Regions from separate parts of the Massilia sp. NP310 genome, predicted to be linked through region 2. Evidence: predicted binding sites of a transcription regulator. Region 2 holds the regulator's gene; the other holds the start of a gene.
What was found. Region 2 encodes FNR, which switches genes on or off when oxygen is low (the NO sensors DNR and NnrR bind a similar motif). Its sites were predicted from a motif close to TTGATNNNNATCAA; they were not measured.
Positions count from the first base shown of each region.

Region 1: a site for FNR is predicted at 4,328-4,341, ahead of KY496_RS15530 (KamA family radical SAM protein). Genes of this name have one in related genera too.

Region 1 is NZ_CP080379.1:3,528,021-3,540,337, reverse strand. Features, by position in the region: gene KY496_RS15555 (M48 family metallopeptidase) at 1-224, opposite strand, end outside; gene KY496_RS15550 (HDOD domain-containing protein) at 294-1,151, opposite strand; gene KY496_RS15545 (DNA-3-methyladenine glycosylase) at 1,311-1,880, shown strand; gene KY496_RS15540 (methyl-accepting chemotaxis protein) at 1,893-3,617, opposite strand; gene KY496_RS15535 (cache domain-containing protein) at 3,681-4,136, opposite strand; gene KY496_RS15530 (KamA family radical SAM protein) at 4,418-5,812, shown strand; gene KY496_RS15525 (MFS transporter) at 5,833-7,092, shown strand; gene KY496_RS15520 (sorbosone dehydrogenase family protein) at 7,150-8,463, shown strand; gene KY496_RS15515 (hypothetical protein) at 8,471-8,797, opposite strand; gene ctaD (cytochrome c oxidase subunit I) at 8,800-11,307, opposite strand; gene coxB (cytochrome c oxidase subunit II) at 11,304-12,266, opposite strand; gene KY496_RS15500 (cytochrome c family protein) at 12,263-12,317, opposite strand, start outside.
Region 2 is NZ_CP080379.1:1,814,619-1,826,935, reverse strand. Features, by position in the region: gene KY496_RS07935 (DMT family transporter) at 1-713, opposite strand, end outside; gene KY496_RS07930 (AraC family transcriptional regulator) at 772-1,542, opposite strand; gene fnr (fumarate/nitrate reduction transcriptional regulator Fnr) at 1,548-2,309, opposite strand; gene KY496_RS07920 (cytochrome ubiquinol oxidase subunit I) at 2,537-4,033, shown strand; gene cydB (cytochrome d ubiquinol oxidase subunit II) at 4,038-5,045, shown strand; gene KY496_RS07910 (DUF2474 domain-containing protein) at 5,045-5,173, shown strand; gene KY496_RS07905 (molecular chaperone) at 5,248-5,931, shown strand; gene KY496_RS07900 (formate dehydrogenase region TAT target) at 5,918-6,136, shown strand; gene KY496_RS07895 (formate dehydrogenase subunit alpha) at 6,154-8,973, shown strand; gene fdh3B (formate dehydrogenase FDH3 subunit beta) at 9,007-9,678, shown strand; gene KY496_RS07885 (hypothetical protein) at 9,675-9,893, shown strand; gene KY496_RS07880 (formate dehydrogenase subunit gamma) at 9,903-10,997, shown strand; gene KY496_RS07875 (hypothetical protein) at 11,008-11,448, shown strand; gene KY496_RS07870 (hypothetical protein) at 11,445-11,999, shown strand; gene KY496_RS07865 (DUF3305 domain-containing protein) at 11,996-12,317, shown strand, end outside.

The DNA of each region.
Region 1 (12,317 bases), 1.7 Mb from region 2:
CGCATGCCCTTGCTGCGCAGGCGCTGGGTGAAGGCGGCGCTGTGCAGGTAATCGCGCATCGCGGGGCTGAGCGTGAACAGGCCCTGCGCGCCGACCGGTTCGGACGGCGGCGCGAAACGCTCGTCGGCGAACAGCGCGGATGATGGCGGGGAGGTGGGAGCGGTGCTGGCGCAGCCGCCCAGCAGCAGGGACAGCGACAGCAGTCCGGTCACGAGGCGCTTCATGTCTCCTCCCTGTACGCGCGGGTATTTACATCCCAGTATCCGCTCGCGTCAGGCAGAAGTCAAAAGCCTTCAATCCTCGTGGAAGGCTTCCAGCAATTCGTCCAGGATCTCGGCGGTTTCTTCGCTCGACAATCCCAGATAGGCGCAGGCCGCGGCGCCGCCCTTGTTCCACTCGGTCGATTCGGCGTGGCCCTGGTAGCGGCAGATCGCGTTCTCGGCCAGCAGCGACAGCGCGACCAGCGAGCGCACCGGCGATGCCGTCGACGCGTCTTCGATCACGGCGTAGTCATGGTGGTGCAGGATGGCCCACGACACGTGGTCCGACAGCCCCCAGTTACGCGCCAGCAGGCAGCCGACGGCGGCGTGGCTGGTGTCGTGGCGCTCGACTTCGAGCGCGGTGAACGGACGGACCGCTTCGAGCGAGGCCGCGCCATAGGTGACGTTGTAATCCTTGAAACGCTCCATCAGCAGCGGCACGCCGGTGTCGCAGAACAGGCCGAAGGTGTGGGCCACGTCCGCTTCGCCCATGCGCAGGCGGCGCGACAGGAACACCATCGCCTGCGCGCGGCGGGTGGAGATGTCCCAGAAGCTGGCCAGGGCCGCGCTGTTGGCGGGAATCGCCTGGCGCGCCAGCAGGCCGGTCATCATGGCCGCGACCTGGTTAATGCCGAGGAACAGGATGGCCTGTTCGATCGACTTGGCCTTGCGCCGGCCGCCATAGATGGCCGAATTGGCAAGTTTCAGGAGGGCGCCGGACATGCCGACGTCGCTCGCCACGATCTTGCCGATGGCGTCCAGCGACGGATCTTCCGCCGCCAGTTCGCGTTGCAGGTCGGCGAGCAGGCTGGGCCGAGGCGGGATGCGGATCGATTTGATCAGGGCATCGACCTGGTCGATCTGCGGAATGGGCTCGACGACGGTGTTCATGGAGATGGAGGCGCGAATAGGCTTCGCGGAAATGCGGAGGACGCTGCCACTATACCCGAGTCATTTCGTTATTGCAGCAAGGCAATGCCATTATCACTCTATTCTTGTGTCAATTTCACCAAAACGGCGGGTCATGCTGTCCCGCGCTAGAATCGGCGCATGGCTATTTCTACAATTGCAGGGATCGATTTCTCGAAGCCGGCGGACGTCGTCGCGCAGCAGCTGATCGGCGTCACGGTGCTGGTCGACGGCGTCGGCGGCCGGATTGTCGAGACCGAAGCCTATGACCATGAAGACCCGGCCTCGCACGCGTATTCCGGGCCGACCGAGCGCAATGCGTCGATGTTCGGGCCGCCCGCGCATGCCTATGTCTACCGGTCGTACGGCATCCACTGGTGCCTGAATTTCGTGTGCCAGGAGGCCGGGCACGGCGCCGGGGTCCTGATCCGGGCGCTGGAGCCGGTGGCGGGCCTGGACCTCATGCGCGCGCGGCGCGACGCGCTGGACGAGCGCCTGCTGTGTTCCGGGCCGGGCAAGCTGTGCCAGGCGCTGGGCGTGACCCGTGCGCACAACGGCATGGCGTTGTCGGAACGACCATTCGAACTGCTGCCGGCCGAGCCCGGTCTGTCGCTGGTGGCAGGACCGCGCATCGGCATCTCGAAGGCGGTCGACGTGCCGTGGCGGTTCGGGCTGGCCGGCTCGCGTTTCGTCAGCCGGCCGTTCCGCTAGCCGAACCACGCTTCAGGCGCGCCGCCGCGTGGGCGCCGCGGGCGCCGCGGGCAGGGCGCGCACCGGACCGCCGCGCATCGCGCTGCCCGATGCGCGCCGTTCGCCCACGCCCTGGAAGCCGGATTCCGGCGCTTCTTCCGCGCTCGTCTCCTCTTGCGTTTCGACGCCCGCCGCATCGGCGTCCAGGCCGGGCGCGACGCGGAAGATCGCCACCGCCTTCGCCAGGTTCACGGTCTGCTCGTGCAGGCTTTCGGCCGCCGCCGCGGCCTGTTCGACCAGGGCCGCGTTCTGCTGGGTCATGCCGTCCATCTGCCCGACCGCGCGATTGACCTCGGCGATGCCGTCGGCCTGCTCGGTGCTGGCGATGCTGATGCGGCCGATGATGTCGTTCACCTGGCGCACCGAGGACACGATGTCGCCCATGCTGGCGCCGGCCTCGCTGACCGAAGCGTTGCCGCGCTCGATGATGTTCACCGAATCGGCGATCAGGCCCTTGATTTCCTTGGCCGCCGCCGCCGAGCGCTGGGCCAGGGTGCGCACCTCGGAGGCCACCACCGCGAAGCCGCGTCCCTGTTCGCCGGCCCGCGCCGCTTCCACCGCCGCGTTCAGGGCCAGGATATTGGTCTGGAACGAGATGCCGTCGATGACGCCGATGATCTCGACGATCTTGCGCGAGCTGGCCTGGATCGATTCCATCGTCGTCACCGCCTGCTGCACCGCCTGGCCGCCGCGCGACGCCAGTTGCGACGCTTGCGCCGCCAGCTCCGAGGCCTGGCGCGCATTGCTGGCATTGTCCTTGACCGCCGTGGTCAGGGTCTCCATGGTGCTGGCGGTCTGCTCGAGCGAGCCGGCCTGCATCTCGGTGCGGGTCGAGAGGTCGAGGTTGCCGCTGGCGATTTCCTGCGACGCGGTGTCGATCGAGCGCACCGCGTTCATCACGCTGTGCAGGGCGGCGTTCAGGCGCGCGATGGTGTGGTCCAGCGCCCGTGCGGTGTCGTCGATCTCGTCGCGGCCTTTCGCCTGCAAGGGCGGCGCGTCGAGCCGGCCTTCGGCCAGTTCGCCGACCGTGCGCGCGATCGCGTTGATCCCGCCCAGCATCGAGCGCCGCACCAGCATCGTCACCGCCAGCGACAGCCCGATCGACAGCAGCACCAGGCCGGCCATGCTCAAGCCCAGGCTGCGGAACTCGGCCTTGGCGGCGGCGTGGGCATCCTCGCTCATCTTTTTCTCGAGCTGGGCCAGGCGCGTCAGTTCGGCGTCGAGCGCGACGAACTGCTGCTCGGCCTTCTGCATCGAGTTGGTGGCGATCGACTGGTCGACCGAGGCCATCTCGATCGTCTCGCCGACCGCCTTGCGGTAGCGCGCCAGCGCCGCTTGCGAGGCCTCGATCGGCGCGCGCTCGTGCTGTTCGGCCTCCTGCGCGAACTTGCCCAGCTGGTCGCCGATGGCGGCGTGCCTGCGCTGGATGTCGGCGGTCAGGGCGCTCAGCCGGTTCTGGGCGAAGCTGCCGTTGACCCAGGCTAGCAGCTGGTAGGCGTTGGCATGCGCGAAGCGCGCTTCGCCGGCGACGTCGGCCACCGCCTGCAGGCGCGCGGCGCGCACCTGCACCATGTGTTCGAGCGAGGCATTCTGGCGCACCATGCCATAGTAGGCGGCCGCCGAAAGCAGGGTCAGCAGGACGAGCACGAGTCCCGGGGCCAGCAGCAGTTTCTGGCCGATCCGCAGTTTGTTCAGCATGGGAGTCACTCCTAGAGACGCGTGCGGCGGACGGATTCAACGTCCACCGCACGCCAACGGCAATCACTTCTTGTAGATGCCGGCTTCCAGCACCACGTCGTCGACCAGCAGGATATAGGTGGTCTTCGGCTCGATCTTGCCGGTGGTCGGGTTCTTGTACTGGTAGTCGACCCAGCCCTTGCCCTTGGCCGCAGCCAGCTCGATGATCTCGCGCCGGTATTTCTTGCCGTTCGCATCGGGCACATCGGTCAGGTCCTTGCCGACGATCGACGGGTTGTACGGATGGGCCAGCACGATGCCGGTCTTGACGTCGCGCAGGTCGACGTACAGCGAGCCCTGGACGAAGCTCGGATCCTTGGCGTTGATGAGTCTCATCATCTCGGCCTTGCCCTTGGTCTTGATGACGGTGGCGCCGCGCTCGGCCATCGCGATGGCGTCCTTCGCGGTCGGTTCGTTGGCGTGGGCGGCGGTGGCGGCCAGCCCCAGGCAGAGGGCGGCGGCGGTGGCGATCATCTTCATGGATGGCTTTCCTTTCGGGTGTGTTCGGTAGGATATTTCTCAAGTGCACGCACTAATGTACCGAGCCGTGACGGTGCCGGATTGCGTTCGCACAACGGCAGGAGCTGCGAGCCGGTCGCGTTGTGTCCTTGCCTCATTTCGCCAGGTCGCGTCGCGGGTTTGTTCTAAACACGGTCCGAGCAACAGTGAGGTTGATGGAAGGCAATTCCTGTTGCATACAGGCTCCCTAATATGAGTGCTTCCCGGCAACTTGCCGCCTGTCATCTCACTGGAGAATTCTCGTGACCACGACTGCATCGACGCCTTCCAAGTTCAAGCCATATACGCGCCAGTCCATTGTGACTGCGCGCCAATGGGAATGGCTCACGCCCGAGCTGCAGGAAGCCGTACAAGTGGTATCGCACGTGCTGCCGTTTCGCACCAATGCCTATGTGATGGATGAGCTGATCGACTGGAAGCGCGTGCCCGACGATCCGATCTACCGCCTGACCTTCCCGCACCGCGACATGCTGCCGGCCCATGAATACGAGCAGCTGCGCGAGCTGGTGCTGCACAAGAAGGACGACGCCGCCATCGCGCGCCTGGTGCACGACATCCGCATGCGCATGAATCCGCACCCGGCCGGCCAGATGACGCACAACGTCCCGCGCGTGAACGATGCGCCGCTCAAGGGCCTGCAGCACAAGTACAAGGAGACCGTGCTGTTCTTCCCCAGCGCCGGCCAGACCTGCCACGCCTACTGCACCTTCTGCTTCCGCTGGCCGCAGTTCGTCGGCATGGACGAGATGAAGTTCGACGCGCGCGAGTGCGGCGAGCTGGTGTCCTACCTCAAGATGCATCCGGACGTGACCGACGTCCTGATCACCGGCGGCGACCCGATGATCATGAACACCCGTTCGCTGGCCGAATTCCTCGAACCCCTGCTGGCGCCCGAGCTGGCCCACATCCAGAACATCCGCATCGGCACCAAGTCGGTCGCCTATTGGCCGCAGCGCTTCGTGTCGGACAAGGACAGCGACGACCTGATGCGGCTGTTCGAGAAAGTGGTGGCGAGCGGGAAGAACCTGGCCATCATGGGCCACTACAACCACGCGGTCGAACTGCGCGCGGCCGTAGCCCAGCAGGCGGTCAAGCGCATCGTCGGCACCGGCGCCACCCTGCGCATGCAGGGCCCGCTGATCCGCCACATCAACGAAGACCCGAAGAGCTGGGCCGAACTGTGGACCACCGGCGTGCGCCTGGGCGCCATTCCCTATTACATGTTCGTCGAGCGCGACACCGGCCCGCGCGACTACTTCGCGCTGCCGCTGGCGCGCGCCCACGAGATCTTCCAGGAAGCCTATTCGATGGTCTCGGGCCTGTCGCGCACCGTGCGCGGGCCGTCGATGAGCGCCTTCCCCGGCAAGGTCGTGATCGACGGGGTGGTGACCATCAATGGCGAAAAGCTGTTCGCCCTGCAGTTCCTGCAGGCGCGCAATCCCGATTGGGTGCGCCGTCCGTTCTTCGCCAAGTTCGACCCCAACGCCACCTGGCTCGATCATTTGAAGCCCGCGTTCGGGCGCGACCGCTTCTTCTTCGAAGTGGAAAGCGGCGGCCCGCTGCGCGGCCCCGGCGGACGGGTGATCCCGCTGGTGCCGGCCGGCCAGCGCGGCGAAGCCCAGCCCGACGCGGCCTGATGCCAGGCGCGGGTCCGACGATGCAACCAGGCGCCCTGGCGTCCGTAGCGCCCCTGCGCCTGTCCGGCGTGGGGGTGTTCTTCTACGTGTTCCTGCCGTTCGCGCTGGGGCACTTCCTGTCTTCGCTGCTGCGCAACGTGAACGCGGTGCTGGCCTCGCACCTGGTGGGCGCGCTGGCGCTCACCCCTAGCAAGCTCGGGCTGCTGACCAGCGCCTTCTTCTTCGCCTTCGCCCTGGTCCAGCTGCCGGTCGGGATGGCGCTGGACCGCTACGGGCCGCGCCGGGTGCAGGTGGCGATGATGCTGCTCGCGTCCTGCGGCGCGCTGCTGTTCGCAAACTGCAGCGGCTTCTATGGCCTGCTGGCGGCGCGCGCCATCATGGGCTGCGGCCTGGGCGGCTGCTTCATGGCGGCGGTCAAGGCGATCTCCACCTGGATCGCTCCGAACCGGCTGCCGTCGGTGCACGGCTACCTGATCGCGGTCGGCGGCATGGGCGCCGCCAGCGCCACCATGCCGGTGCGCGCCGTGCTGGAATACACCGACTGGCGCGGCCTGTTCTGCCTGCTGGCGGCGCTGGTGGCCTGCACCGGGTTGTTGATCGCGCTGCTGTACCCGAAGGCCGAGGGACCGGCCGCGCAGCGCGGTCCGCTGCTGCCGGCCCTGCGCGAAGTCTGGCGCGCGCCGAGCTTTCGCGCGGTCGCCTCGCTGGTCTTGATCCCGCATGCGGTGTTCTTCGGCGTGCAGGGCCTGTGGGTCGGGCGCTGGCTGTCCGATGTGGGGCGCTACCCCGAGCCCGCGGTCGCCTATCTGCTCTACCTGGGGATGGCGGCGGTGGTGTTCGGCGCGATCGCGGTCGGCATGGTCACCGAATGGGCCGGGCGGCGCGGTATGCCGCCGCTCGACGTGGCGGCGGCCGGCATCACGTTCTTCGTGCTGGTGCAGGCGGCCATGGTCATCGGCTACCGGCCCGGTGTCGCGATGCTGTCGGTGATGTTCACGCTGGTGGGCACGATCACCGGCATCGAGTACGCCATCGTGGCGCAGTCGATGCCGCGCGAACTGACGGGACGCGCCGCGACTTTCCTGAACCTCCTGATCTTCATCGGCGCCTTCCTGGTGCAGGCCGGCTTCGGGCTGGTGATCGGCCTGTGGCAGCCCGACCTGCTCGGCCGCGCGCCGCCGGAAGCCTATCGCGCCGCGTTTGCCCTGCTGGTGGCGATCCAGCTGCCCGGCCTGTGGCGGTTCGCGCGCCGGCGCACGGCTGAGCGTTCTCAGCCGTAACGTGCATGGGTGGCTTTGTCATATACACTTCCCCAGTCCATACTCTTGGGGAAAGTCATGCGCAAACCACTCCCGTTCATGTGCGCAGGCGCCATGCTCCTGCTGGCCGCCTGCGGCGACAAATCGACCTTGCCGGCCGGCGCCGACATGGGTTCGCAGCCGACCCTGAAGGAGCCGAACAAGACCCTGATCCCGACCGTCCACATCGCCCCGGCCAAAGGCTGGCCGGCGAACACGACGCCGGTCCCGGCGCCCGGCCTGGCGGTGAACGCCTTCGCCACCGCGCTCGACCATCCGCGCTGGGTCTATGTGCTCCCGAACGGCGACGTGCTGGTGGCCGAGACCAATGCGCCGCAGCGTCCGGCGAAGAGCGGCATCGGCAACTGGGTGACGGGCAAGGTCATGGCGCGCGCCGGCGCCGGCGTGCCGAGCGCGAACCGTATCAGCCTGCTGCGCGACGCCGATGGCGACGGCGTGGCCGAGCTGAAACGCGTGTTCCTGAAAGACCTGAATTCGCCGTTCGGCATGGCGCTGGTGGGCGACACGCTGTACGTGGCCAATACCGATGCGGTGGTGCGCTTTCCGTACAAGGAGGGGGTGACCGAAATCCTCGACAAACCGCAGCAGGTGGCGCCGCTGCCGGGCGGTCCGCTGAACCACCACTGGACCAAGAACATCATCGCCAGCAAGGACGGCACGAAGCTGTACGCGACCACGGGCTCGAACAGCAACGTCGCCGAGAACGGCATGGACCAGGAGCAGGACCGGGCCGCGATCCTGGAGATCGACCTCGCCAGCGGCAAGACGCGCGTGTTCGCGTCGGGCCTGCGCAATCCGAACGGCATGGCCTGGCAGCCCGAGACCGGCGTGTTGTGGACCGTGGTGAACGAGCGCGACCTGATCGGCAGCGACCTGGTGCCGGACTACCTGACCTCGGTGAAGGATGGCGGTTTCTATGGCTGGCCGTACAGCTACTTCGGCAAGCACGTCGACACGCGCGTCAAGCCGCCGCGTCCCGACCTGGTGGAAAAGGCGATCGTGCCGGATTACGCGCTGGGCGCCCACGTGGCCCCGCTGGGCCTGGCATTCTACGAAGGATCGCTGCTGCCGGGGCAGTACAGGAACGGCGCCATCGTCGGCAACCACGGCTCCTGGAACCGCAAGCCGCGCTCGGGCTACAACGTCGTGTTCGTGCCGTTCAAGGATGGCCGGCCGAACGGCAAGCCGGTCGACATGCTGACCGGCTTCGTCAACCAGGATGGCGAGGCCCATGGCCGGCCGGTCGGCGTCGCGGTCGACAGGAAGGGCGCGGTGCTGGTGGCCGACGACGTCGGCAACGTGATCTGGCGCGTGGCGCCGGACGCGGGTTGATGCGCCGTCAGGCGCATCCACTGACCAGCAGGACCGGCATCCCGGTCCACGCGATCGCCACGAAGGCCAGCACCGCGCTGGCCGCCGCCACGTAATCCACGAACTCGGTCGAGCCCAGCCGCAGGCGCTTGCCGGCGGCGGCGCCGCTCCACACGCAGACGGCCAGCGCCAGCAGCGTGGCGCCGCCCAGCAGCCACGGGTTCGGCCCTTCCGGCCGCCAGGCGCCCGGCGTGCACTGGGCCGCGGCCACGATATAGCTGAAGCCAAAGTGCGCGGCCCAGGCCAGGAGGGGAAGCGAGGCGCGCGTGGCGCGCCGGAAGAATCGGTCGTCCATGTTCAATCCATCACCAGCAGCAGGCCGCGGATCACCACCATGGCGGTGATGCCCTGCAGGGTCACGTAATGCCAGATCAGCGCGATATTGTCGCGCGTGGCGCGGTTTTCGGGCTTGACAAGGCCGCGCCAGGCGCGCACGCACAGGTAGGGCGCGGCCAGCAGCAGCACGAACAGCATCACGCCCTGGAAACCGAGCATGATCGCGATCGAGGCGTTCCAGGCATCCTTGGTGCCATCGAGATGCACCAGGCGCCAGCTGTGCACGTCGAGCAGGAAGGCGGCCGTGGTGCAGGCCAGCGCCGCGAGTGTCGTCCAGGCCATGCCGTGGCCCTTCAGGCGGCCACTGAACCAGACCAGGGCGGAGCCAAGCAGCAGCAGGGCGGCGGCGGCGATGGTGTACGTTCCATCGGGCAGCGAGGCGCCCGGCGGCGGACAGATCTCGAGCCGCATCGAGGTGTGGATGTAGGTGTAGGCGAAAGACCAGAAGATCCCGTAGATCACGATCAGCATGATGAAGGTGCCCCACCACGAATGCGAGGCGACGCCGACCGCGCCGATCGGCAGCTTGATGCCGCCGCCGATCGGGGCGTGGGTCATGTTGACGCTGCGGTCCGATTGCCACAGCCAGCCGATGATGCAGGCGACGGCGATGACGCCGCAAATCGAGGCCAGCACCATCGCCTTCACGGTCAGCAGCAGGAAGAAGCCGGCCGTGCCGGCGGCGCCGATCACGGTCAGCCAGCTGTCGCCGGGCAGGATCATCAGGTAGTTGGGCGTCGCGCTCACCGGGCTGGTGGCGATCGTCTCGCGGCGGCCGGTGACGGTATTGGGCAGGTAGTGGCGGCCTTCTTCGACCTCCTTCGACAGGGTCGGCTGGTCCCACAGCGGATCGTCGGACGTGACGATCGGGATGCTGCGGTTGCCGTAGTCCTCGGACGGCAGCCACTCGAGCGTCGCCGCGTTCCACGGATTGCCGACTTCCTTGGTTGGCCGGCGCAGGGTGCGGGTGGCGTCGACGATCATGGCCACGATGCCGAGGGCGAACATGAAGGCGCCGACGGTCGAGAGCATATTGAGCCAGTCCCAGCCCATCTCGTGCGAGTAGGTGTAGACCCGGCGCGGCATGCCGTACAGGCCCGTGATGTGCATCGGGAAGAAGGTGATGTTGAAGCCGCCGAACAGCAGCGCGAAGATCCATTTGGCCCAGCGCTCCGACATCTGGTTGCCGTTGATGAGCGGCAGCCAGTAATAGATGGCGGCGAACACCGGGAACACCATGCCGCCGATCAGCACGTAATGCAGGTGGGCCACGATGAAATAGGTGTCGTGCACCTGCCAGTCGAACGGGATCACGGCCACCATCACGCCGGTCAGCCCGCCCAGCACGAAGATGAACATGAAGCCGAGCATGAATAGAGTAGGCGCATTCAGCTTGATGCGGCCACTCCATAAGGTGGCGATCCAGCCGAACACCTGGATGCCGGTGGGGATCGCCACCGCCATGCTGGCCGCCGAGATCAGGCTCATCTCGAGCACGCCCAGGCCGGCGGTGAACATGTGGTGGGCCCACAGGCCGAAACTGAAGATGCCGACGCCGACCAGCGCCACCACGATCACGCGCCGTCCCACCAGGCGGTTCTGGGCGATGGTCGGGATCATGGTCGAGATCATGCCGGCCGCCGGCAGGAAGATGATGTAGACCTCGGGATGGCCGAAGAACCAGAACAGGTGCTGCCAGATCAGCGGGTCGCCGCCGCGCTCGGCATCGAAGATCGGCATGTTGAAGGCGCGCTCGAGTTCGAGCAGCGCGGTGCCGGCGATCACGGCCGGGAAGGCGATGATGATCATCACGCCCACCACCAGCATGGCCCAGGCATACACCGGCATGCGGCGCAGGGTCATGCCCGGCGCGCGGGTGAACAGGATGCCGACGATCAGCTCGATCGCGCCGGCGATCGCCGAGATCTCGATGAAGCCGATCCCCAGCAGCCAGAAGTCGGCGTTCAGGCCGGGCGAATACTTCATGCCGGTCAGCGGCGGATACATGAACCAGCCGCCGTCCGGCGCCAGGCCCCAGAACAGGGTGCAGAAGAAGGCCAGGCCGCCGAAGGCATAGGCCCAGAAGGCGTAGGCCGACAATCGGGGGAAAGGCAGATCGCGCGCGCCCAGCATATTGGGCAGCAGGTAGACCGCGATCGCCTCGACGATCGGGATCGCGAACAGGAACATCATCACGGTGCCGTGCATCGTGAAGATCTGGTTGTAGGTGCTGGCGGCCACCAGGTCGTTGTCCGGCACCGCCAGCTGCACCCGCATGATCAGGGCCAGGATGCCGGCCAGGATGAAGAACAGGATCGCCGTCCCGATGTACATCAGGCCGATATTGGTGTTGTTGACCGACTTGAAGAAGCGCCAGCCGCTGGGCGTTTCCCAGATCTGTTCGAGGCGGGTCAGCTCCAGCGGTGGGCGGGGCAGGGGATTCGGCAAAGCGTCGTCGCGCGTCGTCATTTCAGGTGCTCGAGGTAGGTGGCCAGCGCGCGCAGGGTTTCGCCGTCCAGGTCTTGTGAAGGCGGCATGAACACGCCTGGCTTGATGGCTTGCGGGTCGGCGATCCAGCCGGCCAGCGTGCCGCGGTGGTTGCGCAGGGTGCCGGCCGCGATCTCGCGGCGGCTGCCGACGTGGGTCAGGTCGGGCCCCAGGCGCGACGTGTCGGCGATCCTTGCCTGCTCCGAGAACGGCGGCACGTCGGTGACGCCGCGGATCGTGTGGCAGGCCTGGCATTGCTGCGCCAGGAAGGCCTCGCGGCCGCGCTGCAGCACGGTGGTGTCGGCCGGCAGGCTTGGCGCCGCCTGGCGCGCCAGCCAGGCGTCGAATTCGGGGCGCGGCAGGGCGATCACGTGGAAGGCCATGCGCGCGTGCTGCTCGCCGCAGTATTCGGCGCACTGGCCGCGGTAGACGCCCGGCTTGTCGGCGCGCAGGGTCAGGCCGGTGACGCGGCCCGGGATCATGTCGCGCTTGCCGGCCAGCGACGGCACCCACAGGCTGTGGATCACGTCGGACGCGGTCAATCCGAGGTAGACCGATTCGCCGACCGGGATGTGGATCTCATTGGCGCTGATGATCTCGCGATTGGTGGCCGGGTCGCGGTAGCGCACCTCCCACCACCACATCTTGCCGGTGACCGAGATCGTCAGCGCATCGTGCGAGGTCTGCGGCGCCAGCTGCGCGCTGCGCCAGGTGCTCCAGGCCAGGAGGGCAGTGAGCACCACGACCGGGAAGGCGATGCCGGCGCCGAAGATCCAGATGGCGGGCCGGATCGGGCGCGCCTGGCGCCGCATGGCCAGGGTCAGCAAGGCCATCACGAAGATGAAGATCAGCGTGCCGCCGACGAACAGCACCCAGCTGAACTGGTGGATGATGGCGGCGTCGGCGCCGGCCGGATGGAGGACGGATTGCAGGTCGTTCATTTCAGGGTGTACATGAAGGCCGCCATATGGCGCGCCTCTTCTTCGGAAATG
Region 2 (12,317 bases):
GTGGTGACCAGGGCGCCGAACTGCATCCAGGCCGGCAGCGTGTGCGCGCCCGGCGCCAGCACGAAGGCCGGCATCGCCAGCGCCAGGGCCATCAGCCCGGTGACCACGCCCACCAGCAGGTTCCATTCATGCGGCGAGATCCCCTCGATGCGCGCCAGCCAGCGGCTGTTGTGCACCGCGAAGAGGGTCCATGACACCAGCGCGCCGAAGGCGCATGCCAGTCCGGCGGCCGAGCCGGGGCCGGACGCCGACAGCGACTCCCAGCCGATGCAGGCCAGGCCGGCGCCGCTCAGCAGCAGCGACGGCAGCAGGCGGCGCAGCGGCACCGCGTGACGGTCGCGCGAACCGACCAGGGTGACCGCGATCGGCAGCAGCCCGATCACGATCGAGGCCATGGCCACGCCGCCCAACTGGACCGCGTTGGCGAGGAACAGGTAGTAGACGATGTTGCCGGTGAGGCTGAGCCAGATCAGGCTGCGCCAGGCCGGCCAGCCGAGATGGCGGCGCAGCCGTCCCCAGGCCGGGGCGATCAGGATGGCGGCGACCAGGCCATAGGCCAGGTAGCGCCCGGCCGAGAGCTGGATCGGCAGGAATCCCGGCGCCAGTTCCGGCGCCAGGAAGACCAGGCCCCAGAGCGCGCCGGCGGCGATGCCCGCGCCGATGCCGAGCAGGGTGGAGCGGGACAGCCCGCCCGCGCCAGTAGCGATGTACATGATGAATCTCCTTTGAAGAGATTCTCGGATCCGGACGTGGGTCCGGTCTTGGCCGGGACTACCGCGGTGTTGGCGGTGTCTCCTGACCCGCACGCCGACAGGCGCCGGGTGTGGTGTCGAACACGCGGCGCATCGCCCGCGTCAGGCTGGCCTGGTCCGAAAAGCCGCAGGCGAGGGCGATGTCGGCCACGCTGCGCGCGCTGTGCGTCAACAGGCTGCGGGCGCAATCCAGGCGGCAGCGCAGCAGCCAGGCATGCGGCGTGCTGTCCAGCTCTTCGCGAAACAGCGCGTGCAGGCGGCTGACGCTCAGGTTGGCGGCGCGCGCCATCGACTCGGTGCTCCAGGCCAGGCCGGGCGCGGCCTCGATGCGCGCCAGCAGGGCGGCCAGGCGCGAGGTGGCGCGCGGCGCGTCCAGGCTCAGGGTGTCGAGCAGCAGCGGCACCCAGCCCTGCACCAGCGCGCGGGGCGGGGCGTGGGTTGGCGCGGCATCGCGCGCCATCACCCCCATGAACTCGACCAGCTTGCGCGCCGCGGGGCCAAGCGTGACGAAGGGCCGCTCCAGCAGGCGCTGCCACGGGCCACTGCCGAAGGCGGCGCCGTCGACGTCGACGATCAGGGAGCCGTTGGCACCCGGGCTCGATTGCGCATGCCAGGCGCCGGGCGCCACCAGCGCGCCATGCAGGGGATCGAGCCGGCCGCGCCGCGCTTCGATGTCGAGCACGACTTCACCGTGCACCGGCAGCACCAGCTGGGCGAAGTCATGGCGGTCGCCCCAGTGCACGCGGTCGTAGCTGCGCAGGTGCAGGTCGCACGCGGGCTGCGGCGTCATGGGCTTTACGCCATCGGGCTGCAGGCGTCGGTGCCGGCCGCCAGCGCCTTCAGCTTGACCGGATCGAGCAGGGTGACTTCGCGCTTGTCGACCTCGAGCCAGCCCTGCTTTTTAAAGCGCGACAGCAGGCGGCTGATGCTTTCGATGGTCAGGCCCAGGTAGTTGCCGATGTCTTCGCGCGACATGCGCAGCTGGAAGCGGTTGGCCGCATAGCCGCGGGCGGCGTAGCGCGCCGACAGGTTGACCAGGAACACGGCGAAGCGCTGCTCGGCGCGCATATTGCCGAGCAGGAGCATGACGTTCTGCTCGCGCGTGATTTCCTGGCTCATGATGCGGTGGAAGTGGCGCAGCAGCGTCGGCACCTCGCCGAACAGGTCTTCCAGGCGCGCGAACGGGATCTCGCAGACCTCGGAGTCTTCCAGCGCCACCGCATCGCAGTGGTGGGTGCCGCTGATCGCATCCATGCCCAGCAGCTCGCCGGCCATCTGGAAGCCGGTGATCTGGGCTTCGCCGGCGGCGTTCACCTGGTAGGTCTTGAAGTGGCCGAAGCGCACCGCGTACAGGTTGCGGAACGACTCGCCCACGCCGTACAGGCGCTCGTCGCGCTCCAGGCGGCGACGGCGGCCGATGATCTTGTCCAGGCGGTCGATCTCGGCGTCTTCCAGGCCCATCGGCAGGCACAGCTGGTGCATGCTGCACTGGGCGCAGGACTTGAGCGCATGGATGTTCAGGGGCGGCTCGGCTTGCCGGGACAGGGGCTGGCTCATGACGGATGGTCGCTTTGTTCAGTACACCGCAAATTATAGACCCGTTGGCTGAGCATTCTGGCCGGCAAGGCCGAAATTTGCACCAAATTGGGAAGTTTTCATGAACTTTTGTTGCGAACCGAGCGGCATGTGTTCAAAAACCACTCAACAATGATAAAAATGATATGGCCAATCGTGCGAGGCCGATGTCGTGATCTACTTGGCGCCATCGATACGGGGGAGTTTGCATGCTTGGTCTTACAGCCCTGGAACTGGCGCGCATCCAGTTTGCCTTCACGATTTCCTTCCACATCATCTTCCCCGCGATCACGATCGGCATGGCCAGCTACCTGGCCGTGCTCGAGGCGTGCTGGCTCAAGACCGGGCGCCAGGTCTACGTCGACCTGTACCACTTCTGGCTCAAGATCTTCGCCGTCGCCTTCGGCATGGGCGTGGTGTCGGGCATCGTGATGGCCTACCAGATCGGCACCAACTGGAGCTACCTGTCCGAATTCGCCGGCAGCGTCATGGGCCCGCTGCTCACCTACGAGGTGCTGACCGCCTTCTTCCTGGAGGCCGGCTTCCTGGGCGTGATGCTGTTCGGCTGGAACCGGGTCGGGCCGCAGCTGCACTTCCTGGCCACCTGCATGGTGGCCATCGGCACCCTGATCTCGTCGACCTGGATCCTGGGCGCCAACAGCTGGATGCAGACGCCGCAGGGCTACGCCATCGAGGGCGGGCGCATGATCCCGGTCGACTGGCTGGCCATCATCTTCAATCCCTCCTTTCCCTACCGCCTGATGCACATGGTGGTGGCGGCCTACCTGGCCACGGCGCTGATCGTCGGCGCCTCGGCCGCCTGGCACCTGCTGCGCGGACGCGACAACAAGAACGTGCGCAAGATGCTGTCGATGGCGATGTGGATGATCCTGCTGGTGGCGCCGATCCAGGCGGTGATCGGCGACTTCCATGGCCTCAATACGCTCAAGCACCAGCCGGCCAAGCTGGCGGCGATGGAGGGGCACTGGGAAAACACGCCGGGCGAGGCGGTGCCGCTGATCCTGTTCGGCATTCCCGACATGGAGCGCGAAGAGACGCGTTACGCGGTCGAGATTCCCTACCTGGGCAGCATCATCCTCACCCATACGCTGAGCGGCCAGTTCCCGGGACTGAAGGAGTTCCCGCGCGAAGACCGCCCCAATTCCCTGATCGTGTTCTGGAGTTTCCGGGTCATGGTCGGCCTGGGCCTGTTGATGATCGCCCTCGGGGCCTGGAGCCTGTGGCTCAGGCGGGGAGGGCGGATCTACGGCAAGCGCCTGTTCCTGCGCTTCGCCTTGCTGATGGGGCCGGCCGGCCTGATCGCCATCCTGGCCGGCTGGATCACGACCGAGGTCGGCCGCCAGCCGTGGGTGATCTACGGCGTGCTGCGCACCGCCGATGCGGTCTCGCCGCACAGCGTCACCACGATGGGCGTGACGCTGGCGATGTTCGTCGTGGCCTACGTCTTCGTGTTCGGCGCCGGCACCGTCTACCTGCTGCGCCTGATCAACAAGGGGCCGCAGCACTTCGCCCTGAACAAGCCGCCCGAGGGCGGGCCGGGCGAAGGGCGCACGCCGATGCGGCCGCTGTCGGCGGCCAACGTCGACAACGACGACAGCATCGAAGGCAATATCGACGACAATCCCGTCCAAGGCGCTGACCGCGGCGCCGACCGCGACGGCGGCAACCCACCGACGCGGAGCTGACACCATGGGCATCGACACATCCGTCATCTGGATCCTGATCATCTTTTTTTCCGTCTTCATGTACGTGCTGCTGGACGGCTTCGACCTGGGCATCGGCATGCTGTTCCCGTTCACGCCGAAGAAGCGCGACCGCGACACCATGATGAATTCGGTCGCGCCGGTGTGGGACGGCAACGAGACCTGGCTGGTGCTGGGCGGGGAGGGGCTGCTGGCGGCCTTCCCGGTGGCCTACGCGATCATCCTCTCGGGGCTCTACCTGCCGCTGATCTTCATGCTCATCGGCCTGGTGTTTCGCGGGGTGGCCTTCGAGTTCCGCTTCAAGGCCAAGGAGCACGAGCGCCACCTGTGGGACAAGGCCTTCATCGGCGGCTCGGTGGCGGCGGCCTTCTTCCAGGGCGTGACCCTGGGCGGCTTTTTGGACGGCATCACGGTCTCGGGCCGCAGCTTCGCCGGCGGGCCGCTCGACTGGGTCGCGCCGTTCCCGCTGCTGGCCGGCGTGGGCGTGATGATCGCCTACACACTGCTGGGCGCCACCTGGCTGGTGATGAAGACCGAGGGCGAGCTGCAGGCGCGCATGATCCAGGTCGCGCGGCCTTTCGCCTGGCTGCTGCTGGGGGCCATCGTCGCGGTCAGCATCTGGACCCCGCTGCGCTTCGCGGCGGTGGCCGACCGCTGGTTCACCTTCCCCAACATCGCCTTCCTGGCGCCGGTGCCGATCCTGGTCGTGCTGTGCATGGCGCTGCTGCTGCGCTCACTGGGGCGCCAGCCGTTCCGCCAGCCCTTCGTGCTGGCGCTGGCGCTGATCTTCCTCGGCTACAGCGGCATGGCGATCAGCATCTGGCCGCACGTCGTGCCGCCCGCGATCACGATCTGGGAAGCCGCCTCGCCGCCGCAGAGCCAGGGCTTCGCCTTGGTCGGCACGCTGTTCATCCTGCCCATCATCCTGATGTACACGGGGTGGTCGTACTGGGTATTCCGTGGCAAGGTCAAGCATGACGCGGGGTATCACTGATGGCGGCGCGCCGCGAATGGCTGCGCCGGCTGGGGTGGATGGCGCTGCTGTGGCTCGGTGGTGTCGTCACCCTGTCGCTCGTCGCATTTCTCATAAGAATCGTCATGCATGCCGCCGGAATGCGCTAGGCGCAACTGTGCGCGCTCAATGTGAATCGGCGTCTACACTGGCGATACAAATTGAACAACTGGAGTGATCGACAGTGTCATCTACAAGTCCGAGCACGTCCGTCAACACCGCCTTCGTCGCGGTCTCTGCGCCTGCCATGTCGCCCAGCGGCGAAGACCAGGCCAGGGCCGACCTCTACGCCTTGCTCTCGCGCCTGCTGCTGGCGGCGCCCGACGCGGCGCTGCTGGAAGCGCTTGCGTCCAGCGATCCTATTTTGGCCGAAGGCGGCGATCCGGCGCTGGAGCGTGCGTGGGAACACCTGACCGTGGCGTCCGGCGTGATGGACGCCCAGGTGGTGCACGATGAATTCAACGCACTGTTCGTCAGCATCGGCACGCCGCCGGTCGACCCGTATGGCTCGCGCTACCTGGCCGGCTACATGAACGACACGCCGCTGGCGCTGCTGCGCGACGACCTGGCGCGGCTTGGCCTGGCGCGCATGCGCGGCCGGGGCGAGTTCGAGGACCACCTCGGCGCGCTGTGCGAGACCATGCGCGTGCTGGTCGCTGGCGCCCCCGGCATCCGGCGCCAGCCGCTGGCGGTGCAGCGCCAGTTCTTCGAGGCCCACATCGGCGGCTGGTGCATGCGCGCGCTGGACGACATCGCCAATGCCGAGGGCGCCAACTATTACCGCCTGGTCGCGCGCTTCGCGCAGGCCTTCCTGGCCATCGAGGCCGAGAGCTTCGCAGTAGGAGAGGACACCGATGAGCAAGCATGATCGACAGACGCCGGGCCAGCCCGACCCGGCGCGGCGCGGCTTCCTGAAGGCCGCCCCGCTGGGCGCGCTGGTGGTGGCCGCTGCCGCCGCCCCGGCCAGCGCGGCGCCTGAGGCCGCACCGGCCGCGCCGGACCCCAAGGTCAAGCGCGGCTATCACGAGACGGATCACATCCGCCGCTACTACGCCACCGCCGCCTACTGGTAGGCAAGCAGAGGAATCCCATGTCACTGGTCAAGTCTACGCGCGACAGCGCCCTGAAACGGCGCCGCTTCCTGGTCGGGGCCGGCGTTGCCGCCGGCGCCGGCGCCCTGGCGCGCCACCTGCCGCTGAACGTGATCGAGCCGGCCCAGGCCGACCCGGTGCCGAACACCCCGGTGCCCACCGAAGTCAAACGCACCGTGTGCAGTCACTGCTCGGTCGGCTGTTCGGTGGACGCGGTGGTCGCCAACGGCGTCTGGGTGCGGCAAGAGGCCGCCTTCGATTCGCCCATCAATATGGGCGCCCACTGCGCCAAGGGCGCATCGGTGCGCGAGCACGCCTTCGGCGAGCACCGCCTGCGCTATCCGATGAAGCTGGTGAACGGCAAATACCAGCGCATCTCCTGGGACCAGGCGATCGACGAGATCGGCGACAAGCTGCTGCACTTGCGCAAGGAAGCCGGCCCGGATGCGCTGATGCTGATCGGCAGCTCCAAGCACAATAACGAGCAAGCCTATTTGCTGCGCAAGTTCATGTCGTTCTGGGGCTCGAACAACTGCGACCACCAGGCCCGCATCTGTCACTCGACCACCGTCGCCGGCGTGGCCCAGACCTTCGGCTACGGGGCGATGACGAACTCGTTCAATGACCTGCACTACAGCAAGGCGGTGCTGTTCATCGGCTCCAACCCGGCCGAGGCCCACCCGATCTCGATGCTGCACTTCCTGCACGCCAAGGAGCTGGGCGCCAAGATGATCGTCATCGATCCGCGCTTCACCCGCACGGCGCGCTTTGCCGACCACTACGTGCGCGTGCGGCCGGGCACCGACATCCCGCTGGTGTGGGGCATCCTGTGGCACATCTTCAATAACGGCTGGGAAGACAAGAAATTCATCGAAGAGCGCACCTGGGGCATGGACGACGTGCGCGCCGAAGTCATGAAATGGACGCCCGACAAGGTGTCGGACGTGACCGGCGTGCCGGAATCGGCGGTGCGCCTGGCGGCCGAGATGCTGGCGACCAACCGTCCCTCGTCCGTGGTCTGGTGCATGGGCATCACCCAGCACCACGTCGGCACCGCCAATGTGCGCGCGCTGTCGATCCTGCAGCTGGTGCTGGGAAATATCGGCATTCCCGGCGGCGGCGCCAACATCTACCGCGGCCACGATAACGTGCAGGGCGCGACCGACGTCGGCCCCAACGGCGATTCGCTGCCCGGCTACTACGGCCTGGCCGAAGGCGCCTGGAAGCACTTCGCCAACGTCTGGGGCGTCGACTACGAATGGATCAAGTCGCGCTTCGGCTCCAAGGAACTGATGGAAAAGCCCGGCATCACGGTGTCGCGCTGGTTCGATGCGGTCAACGAAGAAAACCAGTTCATCGACCAGCCGAGCAATCTGCGCGCCGTGTTCTACTGGGGCCACGCGCCGAACAGCCAGACCCGCCTGCCGGACATGAAGGCGGCGATGCAAAAGCTCGACATGATGGTGGTGATCGATCCCTATCCGAGCATGACGGCGGCGATGCATGGCCGCACCGACGGCGTCTATCTGCTGCCGGCCGCCTCGCAGTTCGAGACCCAGGGTTCGTGCACGGCCTCGAACCGCTCGATCCAGTGGCGCGAGCGGGTCATCCAGCCGCTGTTCGAATGCAAGACCGACCACGAGATCATGTACCTGTTCGCGCGAAAACTCGGCTTCGCCGAGGAACTGTGCAAGAACATCAAGGTGGTGCACAACGAGCCGGTGGTCGAGGATATCCTGCGCGAGATCAACCGCTCGTGTTGGACCATCGGCTACACGGGCTGCTCGCCCGAGCGGCTCAAGCTGCACATGGAAAACAAGCACACGTTCAACCCGACCACCCTGCGCGCCGATTCCGGCCCGTGCAAGGGCGACTACTACGGCTTGCCGTGGCCATGCTGGGGCACGCCGGAGATGAAGCATCCGGGCACGCCGATCCTGTATGACCTGAGCAAGAGCGTGGCCGAGGGCGGACTGCCGTTCCGCGCCAACTGGGGCGTCGAGCACAATGGATCGAGCCTGCTGGCGGCCGACGGCTCGACCAACAAGAACAGCGAGCTGGACTTCGGCTACCCCGAGTTCGACCACGTGTTCCTGAAAAAACTGGGCTGGTGGGCCGAGCTGACCCCGGCCGAGCAGGCCATGGCCGAGGGCAAGAACTGGAAGACCGACCTGTCGGGCGGCATCATCCGGGTCGTCATCGCCCACGGCTGCGCGCCGTACGGCAATGCGCGGGCGCGCTGCAACGTCTGGAACTTCCCCGATCCGGTGCCGGTCCACCGCGAACCGCTGGCTTCGCCACGACGCGACCTGGTGGCCAAGTACCCGACCTATGACGACAAGGCCAATCACTGGCGCCTGCCGACATTGTACAAATCGGTGCAGGCGGTCGACTATTCGAAAGACTTTCCGCTGATCATGACCTCGGGCCGCCTGGTCGAGTACGAGGGCGGCGGCGAGGAAACCCGGTCCAACCCCTGGCTGGCCGAGCTGCAGCAAAACATGTTCGTCGAGATCAATCCGCGCGACGCGGTCCAGATCGGCGCCAAGCTGGGCGAATACGTGTGGCTCGAGACCCCGACCGGCGCGCGCCTGAAGATGATGGCGATGGTCACCGAGCGGGTGCCGGTGGGCCTGGTATGGGCGCCGTTCCACTTCGGCGGCTGGTGGATGGGCGAGGACCTGGAACGGCACTATCCCGAGCATGGGGCGCCGATCGTGCGCGGCGAAGCCATCAATACCGGCTGGACCTACGGCTATGACGCCGTGACCATGATGCAGGAAACCAAGGTATCGCTGTGCCGCGTGGTGCGCGCCTGACGAGCCGACAGGAGATCGACTATGCCAGCAAGAATGAAATTTATCTGCGACACGGAGCGCTGCATCGACTGCAACGGCTGCGTGACCGCCTGCAAGAACGAGCACGAACTGGCCTGGGGCATCAACCGGCGCCGCGTGGTGACGATCAACGACGGCATCCCGGGCGAGCGCTCGGTGTCGGTCGCCTGCATGCACTGCACCGACGCGCCGTGCCTGGCCGTATGCCCGACCAACTGCATCTACCACACCGAGGACGGCATCGTCCTGCACAGCAAGGACCAGTGCATCGGCTGCGGCTACTGCTATTACGCCTGCCCGTTCGGCGCGCCGCAATTCCCCGAGACCGGCCTGTTCAACCACCGCGGCAAGATGGACAAGTGCACCTTCTGCGCCGGCGGCCCGGAACCGGACACCTCGGAAGCCGAGTTCAAGAAATACGGCCGTAACCGCATCGCCGAAGGCAAGCTGCCGGCCTGCGCCGAGCAGTGCGGCACCAAGGCGCTCTTGGGCGGCGACGCCAACGTCATCGCCGACATCTACCGCCAGCGGGTCGAGACGCGCGGCTACGGCCCGCAGCTGTGGGGCTGGAAGATCGCCTACGGCAGGCCGAAACGCGGTGGCCAGTACAAGGCCGAGGGCGACTCGCCGCGCGTCAACCAGGACGTGCGCGATTCGCAGAACCACGCGGGGAGGTTCCCGACATGAAGCTCCTCAAAGCATGCGCAATGATCGTGCCGGCCGTGCTGCTGGCCGGCTGCCTCGAAGTGGACCAGCACCCGCCATGGCTCAAGGGCGAGTACGCCGGCAAGCCGGACGACCGCCATTACCAGCGCCGCTTCCACAACGACCGGCTGGCCTGGTGGGCCACGGTCGAGAACCGCAACGGCAAGCAGAACGAATACAACCGGGCCAATCCCTGAGGAGACGACATGCGAGCGAATCTGAATGTGTTGCGCGCGATGCTGCTCCTGGTGGCGACGCTGGCCCTGTCCAGCAGCTGGGCCGGCGTCAAGAACGAGCGCGCCACGCCGGCGTATGCCGAAGAGCAGACCATGCTGCAGATCGAGGCCGACTCGGTGGTGCCCGACCCCGGCCTGCTGCAATCCGAATCGGGCCGCGTGCACATGGACCGGCACTACCTGGGCCAGTACGGCAGCAAGGAGGGCAACGTCATCGTCCAGCGCGGCGGCAACACCTGGCGCCACCTGCGCAACGGGCCGCTCGCGACCATCGCCGGCTTCATCCTGCTGGCGGTGCCGCTGGCGATCTTCGTGTTCTACCGGACCATCGGCCCGGCCAACCAGGTGGCCGAGGCAGGGCGCAAGATGCAGCGCTTCAACCGCTGGGAGCGCCAGGTGCACTGGGCCACGGCCTTCAGTTTCATCGCCCTCGGCATCACCGGCATCATCATCATGTACGGCAAGAAGATCATGCTGCCGTGGATGGGGCACGACCTGTTCTCCTGGGTGGCGATCATCTCGAAATACCTGCACAACTTCGTCGGGCCGCTGTTCATCCTGTGCTCGATCCTGATGTTCTTCACCTTCTTGAAGCGCAACTTCTACAACCGCGCCGACTGGCAATGGGTCAAGCAGGGCGGGGGGCTGATCAGCCACAAGCACGTTCCGGCCGGCTTCTTCAATGCGGGCGAAAAGACCTGGTTCTGGGGTGGTGTCGCGTTGCTGGGCCTGATCATGTCGGTCACCGGCCTGGTGCTCGACTTCGCCGTCGGCCAGACCCGCTACGTGATGCAGGTGGCGAACGTCCTGCATGTGGGCGCGGCGGCGATGTACATGGCGGCCGCCATGGGCCACGCCTACATCGGCACCTGGGGCACGCCCGGCGCCTATGAGGCGATGCGCTACGGCACGGTGGACGAGAACTGGGCCAAGGCCCACCACCAGCTGTGGTACGAGCAGATGAAGACGGGCGTGCCGCCCGGCATGGACAAGGACGGACGCATGGTGCCCGGTCGCGACGTGCCGGGCCAGGGCGGCCGTCCGCAACCCGGCCCGGCGCACTGAGGAAATGACGATGAAACGATTCGATGCATCGGTCCTGGGCGCCGTGGCGCTGCTGGCCAGCGCGTTGGCCGCCTGCGACCGCGGCCAGGCGCCCGCCGCCAATGGCGTGATCCAGACCAAGTACCCCGGACAGGTGTCGTCCGGCGGCATGACCAGCGGCCAGCTCATGGCGCGCACGGCGCGGCCGGAAACCGACGCCACCTATGCCGGCGGCACGCCGGGCATCGCCGGCGGCGCGGGCGGCAATACCAGCGGCGCCGAGACCGGCGGCGAGACCCGGGAAACTGGCCAGGGGCCGTCGAGCGGCGTCACCCAGCCGTCCAGCGCCGGACGTCCAGGCAGCGAGCTGCCGTCGGGCGAGAACCGCCCCGTCGCGCCGGCGCCGGGAAGCACCGAAGCCCCGGCGGCCAACAATGCGGCGCCGCAGGGACAATCAGGAGGAACGCGATGACGATCAGGCGATTGCAATGCGTGCTGGCGCTGGCGCTGGCGTCCGGCCTGGCCGGCGCATCGTGGGCGGCCCTGCCGCCGCCATCGCCGGCCCAGGCCCAGGCCGCGGCGGCGAAAAAGGCCGAGGCCGACGCCAGGGCGGCCAAGGAAAAGGAAGCGTTGAACGCGTCGATTGACCGGATCAGCGGCCAGTGGCGCCAGCGCGCCGCGCAGGAGGGCTGGACCATCAAGCCGCCGCCGCCCGTGAGCGGGCCGACGGGTGTCGCCGCCTCCGATCCGACCCCGCCGGGCGCCGGCGTGCCGTCGCCGGCCCCGGCCGGCGGCGCTCCGGGAACGGCGGGCGCGGCGCCCGCCACCGGCGCCGCGCCGCTCGGCGCGCGCGCGCTGCATGCGGCCAACGTGCCGGTCAAGAGCGAGAAACTGGGCACGGCGCGTCCGAGCGAAGACGTCAAGCAGGGTCCGACCCGCGCCGAGCCGGCCGGGGCGTCGCCGACGGTGAACAAGAAAGGCGTGCCTGAAAACGCGCCCGAACAAATGAAGGCCGAGCGATGAAAATGGGAAGCATGCCGGTCGCCATCATCATGCAGCGGCGCGCGGTGCGGCACCGCTGGGGCGATATGGACAGCTGGGCCGCGGTGGGCGTGGTGCCGGACCGCGGCGAGCTGCCGCGCCTGTCGGTGCTGAGCGAAAGCGCCGAGCGCGACTACTACCTGGTCTCCGGTCTCGAACTCGAGCTGTACACCGACGAGCACGAGGGCTACTACGAGAACGTCATGGCGCCGGAATCGAAGGTGTTCGTGCTGTGGCGCATGGAGGACGGCCGTGCGATGCCGGCGCGCGCCTCGGTCAGCTACGTCGAGGGCACGCGCA